DNA from 3 places in the Pseudooceanicola profundus genome. Region 2 is predicted to be linked to each of the others. Evidence: riboswitches for the same ligand, from Rfam matches in the RefSeq annotation. Region 2 holds a riboswitch; each other region holds the start of a gene.
What was found. A riboswitch is a leader RNA that binds a small molecule or an ion and turns the genes downstream of it on or off. The one in region 2 is predicted to bind thiamine pyrophosphate.

Region 1: linked by a shared signal. The riboswitch ahead of ACX9MO_RS17665 (YkoF family thiamine/hydroxymethylpyrimidine-binding protein) and the one ahead of thiM (hydroxyethylthiazole kinase) in region 2 are both predicted to bind thiamine pyrophosphate.
Region 3: linked by a shared signal. The riboswitch ahead of thiB (thiamine ABC transporter substrate binding subunit) and the one ahead of thiM (hydroxyethylthiazole kinase) in region 2 are both predicted to bind thiamine pyrophosphate.

The regions. Positions count from the first base shown of each region.
Region 1 is NZ_CM142898.1:3,861,523-3,863,779, reverse strand. It holds gene ACX9MO_RS17670 (ABC transporter permease) at 1-543, opposite strand, end outside; gene ACX9MO_RS17665 (YkoF family thiamine/hydroxymethylpyrimidine-binding protein) at 548-1,135, opposite strand; TPP riboswitch at 1,160-1,273, opposite strand; gene ACX9MO_RS17660 (amidohydrolase family protein) at 1,524-2,257, shown strand, end outside.
Region 2 is NZ_CM142898.1:1,394,377-1,396,633, forward strand. It holds gene ACX9MO_RS06380 (sulfatase-like hydrolase/transferase) at 1-548, opposite strand, end outside; TPP riboswitch at 926-1,020, shown strand; gene thiM (hydroxyethylthiazole kinase) at 1,080-1,868, shown strand; gene thiE (thiamine phosphate synthase) at 1,865-2,257, shown strand, end outside.
Region 3 is NZ_CM142898.1:1,931,915-1,934,171, reverse strand. It holds gene aroC (chorismate synthase) at 1-737, opposite strand, end outside; TPP riboswitch at 958-1,061, shown strand; gene thiB (thiamine ABC transporter substrate binding subunit) at 1,110-2,087, shown strand; gene ACX9MO_RS08845 (thiamine/thiamine pyrophosphate ABC transporter permease ThiP) at 2,223-2,257, shown strand, end outside.

The DNA of each region.
Region 1 (2,257 bases), 1.9 Mb from region 2:
CGCCGAGGGCAGCCGCGCCCGCCAGAAGACCTGACCGCGCCCCGCGCCCATGCTGCGCAGCAGGCGGGTGATGTCGCGGTCCGTCGCCTCGTAGCCATCGACCAGCGCCACCAGCATCGGGAAGAAGGTCACCAGCGCCACCAGCAGGATCTTGGGCAGCAGTCCGAAGCCGAACCACAGCACCACCAGTGGCGCGATGGCCACCAGCGGCAGGGTCTGGCTGATCACGAAGACCGGGAACAGCGCCCGGCGCAGCAGCGGCACGAAGTCGATCGCCACCGACAGGACGAAGGCACAGGCCAGCGACACCGCGAAGCCCGAGAGCGTCGCGGTGAGCGTGGCAAGCGCATTCTCCGCCAGCACGGCGCGGGCCTGCCAGCCCTGCGCCGCCACCCGCGACGGCGCCGGCAGCGCCGTGGCCGAGATGCGCGAGAGGTCGACGTAGACCTCCCAGCCCAGCAGGATCAGGATGACCGAGACGAGCGCAGGCGCAGCCCGTTTCAGCCCGCGCGCCGCCGCGCGGGACACATGTGCGATGTCCATCGGATCAAGCGGCGGCTTTGCGCGTGCTGGGGGAATTCGCCGAGACGGTCAGGTCCATGGTCACATGGCCTTCCGGCGCGCCGAACCGGCAGAAGCCTTCGCGCAACGTGGCAAAGACCGGGCCCGCGTCCCCGGTGATCCGCGTGCAGAAGTTCTTGGACCGGTCGAAGGTGCCGCTGCCCTTCAGGAAATCGATGCAGCCATAGATCTCGTCCATGTGCTGCCCCTCCCCCATGACGTAGAGCGAGAATTGCGCGGCGGCCTCCTCGCCCGTCTGGTCGGCCCCCTCGACGGCGGCCCGGGCCTCCTCGATGCGCTGCGCAACAGGCGTGTCCGGATTGGCAAGCGCACCGGTCGCGCACATCGGGTCATCCGGCTCGCCCGGACAGCCGCGCGAAAGGGTGACCCGCAGGACAACGTGATGCCGGGTCGCGGCGGCGGCGACATAGAAATCCCGCAGCGCCGGGAACACCACCTCGGGTGCGCCGACGATGAGGGTCGAGATGTCGTCGGTCTCGACGCGCAGCTTTTCGCGATAGGGGTCGAACGCGGTGAGCGCGTCCATGATGACCGGGACGAAGTCGCCGGTCATGGGGTACAATGAGACTTGGGCGCCAATAAACATGGGTCCTCCTTGCTCCGCTGGCATGATCCAGATCAGCTTTGAGGGTCCGTGGGCTTGCCACCCGCATCTCAGCCCCGGCAGTACGGGACACCCCTGTGGATGCGTCATCTGAAATCACAGCGCCGGGCGCATTGCAAGAGCCCGTGTCATGGGCCGCCGCAGAGAGCTGTGAAGTAACCGTCCCGTTGGCTCCGGCCCGGGCGGCTCTGTATGAAGCCAAGCGGACCAGCAAACGCCCATTATCCAACATATGCGATGAAGCTCAATACGCACATGTTCGACCGCAATCACACCAATCGCTTGCCCCGCGCACCTCACGCAGCGTAACCTCGCGCCGATCTCACCGGAGCCTCCCATGACAGACCTCGTCCTGCGCAATGTCCGCCTGCCCGATCATCTCTCGGCCGTCGACATCCTCATCGGCGGGGGCCGGATCGAGGCCATCGGCCCTGGCCTGGGCGACGACGTGGCGGCACCGGTACAGGAGGGCGGCGGCGCGCTCGCTTCTCCCGGGCTGGTGGAGACCCACATCCACCTCGACAAGGCGGGCATCCTGCACCGCTGTTCGCTCTGCCACGGGACGCTGGCCGAGGCCGTCAGCGAGACCGCCCGCGCCAAGGCCGCCTTCACCGAGGCGGATGTCTACGCCCGGGCCGAGGCCGTCCTGCGCGCGGCGATATCCCATGGCACCACGCGCATGCGCAGCTTTGTCGAGATCGACCCGCGTGCCGGGTTCCGGAGTTTCGATGCCCTGCTGCATCTGCGCGCCGACTACGCCCATGCGATCACGCTCGAACTCTGCGCCTTCGCGCAGGAGGGGCTGACCAACGAGCCCGAGAGCTACGCCATGCTGGACGCGGCCCTTGCGCGCGGCGCGGATCTCGTCGGCGGCTGCCCCTATACCGATCCCGACCCGGAACGCCATGTTTCCATGATCTTCGACCTCGCCCGCAAGTATGATGTCGCGGTGGATTTCCATCTCGACTTCGACCTTGACGCGGCAGGCTCGAACATCCCCCACGTGCTGCGCGAGACCGAGGCGCGGGGCTGGGGCGGGCGCACTTCGATCGGCCATGTGACCAAGCTCTC
Region 2 (2,257 bases):
TCATAGGCCTCCAGCGAGCCGGAGAATTCCTTGCCGAAATTCTGGTAGTCGCGCTGTTCGGCCTCTTCCTGCGTGTTGAGGTGGTAGAGGTTGCCGAAGAATTCGTCGAAGCCATGCACCGTCGGCAGGTGTTCGTTTCGGTCGCCGAGGTGGTTCTTGCCGAACTGGCCGGTGCGGTAGCCGACCTGTTTCAGTTCTTCCGCCAGCGAGGGCGAGCCCGCCTGCAGCCCGAGCGCCGAGCCCGGCTGCCCCACCGTCGTCATGCCCGAGCGGATCGGGTACTGGCCGGTGATGAAGGCCGCCCGACCTGCGGTACAGCTGGGCTGAGCGTAGTGATCGGTGAAGCGGATGCCTTCGTTCGCGATCCGGTCGATGTTGGGCGTCGTGTAGCCCATCATCCCCATCCCGTAGGCAGAGACGTTGGACCAGCCAATGTCGTCGCCCCAGATTACAAGTATGTTCGGCTGCTCCGCTGTCTCCTGCGCGACGGCCGCTCCTGCCATAAACGCGGCCGTGACGGGAAGCGCGAGGACGTAAGTCCTAAACATGACTCTGCTCCTAACTTCAAGATCTTGGAATCAAAAATTAACAAAGTCAGCGTAGCACACGTTTGGAGCGAGTCGACGAGGTTTGTTCAGCCCCCGACGCCCCATGTGACGCAGCGTAAAATCACATGCAAAGAATGGCTTACATGCGACGTCGCGGGCGCCACCGTGCAGCAACCGGCCCATGGCTCTGACGCCGCCCCCGTCGTGCCAGCCGGCGCGGGCGCTGCCCCTTGTGCGCGGCCCCGCCCCCAGCCATTTCGGCCATCGCCTCGGGCAGTGGTGCCCCCTGCGGCCCGCACCGCAGGGATCATGGGACGCCGGGGCGCCGCCTCCCCGGCCCGGCTTGACGCCCGGTCGCGGGGATGTCATCCCTGCAGGCGAAGCGACAGGGGCGCTCGGGAAACCGGGCTGAGACGAACCCTTAGAACCTGAACCGGATAATGCCGGCGGAGGGAGGCGCATGAGATGGTCAGGCGCACCCCGCCCGCCCCCTCGCGTTCCTCCCGCCGTCCGGCGCGTGGAGGAGATACGATGGAACATCCCGGCTCATACCTTGCACAGATGCGGCAGACCGCGCCTCTCGTGCACAACATCACCAACTACGTGGCCATGAACGTCATGGCGAACGTGCTGCTGGCGGCGGGTGCCTCGCCCGCGATGGTCCACGCCCGCGAGGAAGCGGCGGAATTCGCCGGGCTTGCGCAGGCGGTCAGCCTCAACATCGGCACCGTCTCCCCGCCCTGGGCCGAGGCGATGGAGGCGACGGCGCAGGCCGCGGCCGCGCAGGAGGTGCCCTGGGTCCTCGACCCGGTCGCCGTCGGCGCGACGGCGTATCGCCGGGCCCTTGGGGCACGTCTCCTCGCGCTGCGGCCCACGGTCATCCGGGGCAATGCCTCCGAGATCCTCGCCCTCGCCGGGACCACCGCGGCCGGCAAGGGGGCCGATGCCACCGAGACCGTCGCCACCGCCGAGGACGCGGCCCGAGCCCTTGCCCGGACCAGCGGCGCCGTGGTCGCCGTCACCGGCCCCGTGGATTTCGTCACCGACGGCGCGCGCGCGGCACGGATCGCCAACGGACATGCGCTGATGCCCCGGGTCACCGCGCTCGGCTGTTCCCTGACCGGGCTCGTCGCCGCCTTCGTCGCCGGGCAACCCAGGTTCGAGGCCACCGTCGCGGCCCTCGCCTACTACGGCCTCGCCGGAGAGCGGGCCGGCGCCGGGGCGCAGGGGCCGGGCTCGTTCCAGCCGGCGTTCCTCGATGCGCTGTCGGGGGTGGGACCAGAGGAACTGGATGCGGGCGCACGGATCAGCATCGCATGATCCCGCCGCTCTGCTTCATCACCGATCCCGGGGCCGCCCGCCCCGTGATCGAACAGGCCCTCGCCGCCGCGCAGGGTGGCGCCGGATGGGTCCAGCTGCGCGACAAGACCTTGAGGGATGAGGATTTCGCGGCGCTGGCCCGGGCGCTGATCTCGGCACTGACACCTCTCGGTGTGCCGCTGATCGTGAATGACCGGGTCGATGTCGCCGTCGCCTGCGGCGCAGCCGGGCTGCATATCGGTCAGGGCGACGGCGATCCTGCCACGATCCGGCGCCGCATCGGGCCGGGGATGATCCTCGGCCTGTCGGTCGAGGAGGAGGCCCAGATCGCCGCGGTGCCAGGCGGGGTCGACTACCTCGGCGTGGGGCCCGTCCATGCTACCGGTTCA
Region 3 (2,257 bases), 540 kb from region 2:
ACACCCTTCACGGCATTGATCGACATCATCGCCGCGGCCAGCTCGGTGTCGAGCTTGCCATAGACCGGCGCGCCCAGCCCCGCCGGCACGCCCGAGGCGATGACCTCGACCACGGCGCCCACGGAATTGCCGCTCTTGCGCAGGCTGTCGAGGTAGTCGGCCCAGTCCTGCGCCGCCACCGCGTCGGGGCACCAGAAGGGGTTCTCGCCGACCTGGCCGAGGTCCAGCCGCGACCGGTCGATCGCCTTCGGCCCCATCTGCACCATGTAGCCGGTGATCTTCACCTCGGGGGCCAGCTGTGCCAGCGCCGCCCGCGCCAGCCCGCCGGCCGCCACACGCGCCGCGGTCTCCCGCGCCGAGGAGCGCCCACCACCGCGATAGTCGCGGATGCCGTACTTCTGGAAATAGGTGATGTCGGCGTGACCGGGCCGGAAGGTCTGCGAGATCTCGGAGTAATCCTTCGACCGCTGGTCGGTGTTGCGGATCATCAGCTGCACCGGGGTCCCGGTGGTCTTGCCCTCGAAGACGCCCGAGAGGATCTCCACCTGGTCGGGCTCGCGCCGCTGGGTGGTGTACTTCGACTGGCCCGGCTTGCGCTTGTCCAGCCACTGCTGGAGCATCGCCTCGTCGATCTCGACCCCCGGAGGGCAGCCATCCACGGTCGCCCCCAGCGCCGGCCCGTGGCTCTCGCCCCAGGTGGTGACACGGAAAAGATGGCCAAAGCTGTTCATCGACATGGGGCGCGTCCTCCTGACTTCGCCCCCCGTTATCCCGAACCGCCCCGCAGTTCAATTGCGCAAGGCTCCGGCGCGCCGCCCGCCCCCCATCCACTGTTCACAAGTATCCTCGGGGGGAGGGCCGCAGGCCCGGGGGGGCAGACAGCCCCCCTGCCCCCTCGCCACCCTCGCGCAGGCCCGACCGCCCCCCTTGCCAGCCGCCCCGCCGCTCACTAGTGTCGCCCCCACCTCGGGGTGCCCCACAGGGGCTGAGATGCGCTGATCCGCGAACCCGTTGAACCTGAACCGGTTAAGACCGGCGGAGGGAAGGTCCGGATCCGCGCTTCACGGCCATCCGATACTTGCCCCGCCCGTCGCAAGTGGAGGATGACAATGCGACATCTGGCAATTGCTGCGGGACTGCTCATGGCCACACAGGCCGCCGCGCAGACCCCTGAGCTCACCGTCTACACCTACGACAGCCTCGCCACCGAATGGGGCCCCGGCCCCGTGATCGAGGCGGAATTCGAAAAGACCTGCGGCTGCGACGTGACCTTCGTCACTGCAGGCGACGGCGCAGCGCTGCTCTCGCGGCTGCGGCTCGAAGGGGCCCGCACCGAGGCCGACGTGGTGCTCGGCCTCGACACGGCGCTGATGGGCGCGGCCGCGGAGAGCGGCCTCTTCGCCGCCTCGGACGTCACCGCCGAGTACAGCCTGCCGATCGACTGGACGGACGAGACCTTCGTGCCCTTCGACTGGGGCTATTTCGCCTTCGTCGGCCTCACAGACGGCCCCCGGCCCACGAGCTTCCGCGCACTGGCCGACAGCGACGCCTCCATCGTGATCGAGGACCCGCGCAGCTCAACCCCCGGTCTCGGCCTGCTGCTCTGGGTGAAACAGGCCTACGGCGACGAGGCCCCGGCGATCTGGGAGGCGCTGGCCGACAATATCGTCACCGTCACCCCCGGCTGGTCCGAGGCCTATGGCCTCTTCCTCGAGGGCGAGGCCGACCTCGTGCTCTCCTACACCACCTCGCCCGCCTATCACCTGATCGCCGAGGATGACGCCGGCAAGACCGCGCTCGCCTTCGACGAGGGCAATTACATGCAGGTCGAAGTGGCGGCCAGGCTGGCCTCCTCCGATCAGCCCGAGCTGGCGCAGCAGTTCCTCCAGTTCCTGACCGGCGAGGCGGTGCAATCCGCGATCCCCACGACGAACTGGATGTACCCGGCCGTGATCCCCGATGCGGGCCTGCCCGAGGGCTACGAGACGCTCACCGTCCCCACCACGCCGCTGCTCCTGCCGGTCGCGGAGGCGCAGGCCGCCCGCGATGCCGCGCTCGAGGAATGGCGCGCCGCGCTCGCCAAGTGACGGGCGCAATGCACAGCGAAGTGACAGGCCCGATGCAGGCCCCGCCCAGGGCCCCGGCACCACCTGCCCGGCCCCGTGCAACGCCCGGCCCAAGGAGCCGGGCGTCGGTCGACCTCACGTCGGAGCCCTGACCCGATGCACGCGACACGAGGCGAGACACAGGCGGCGGA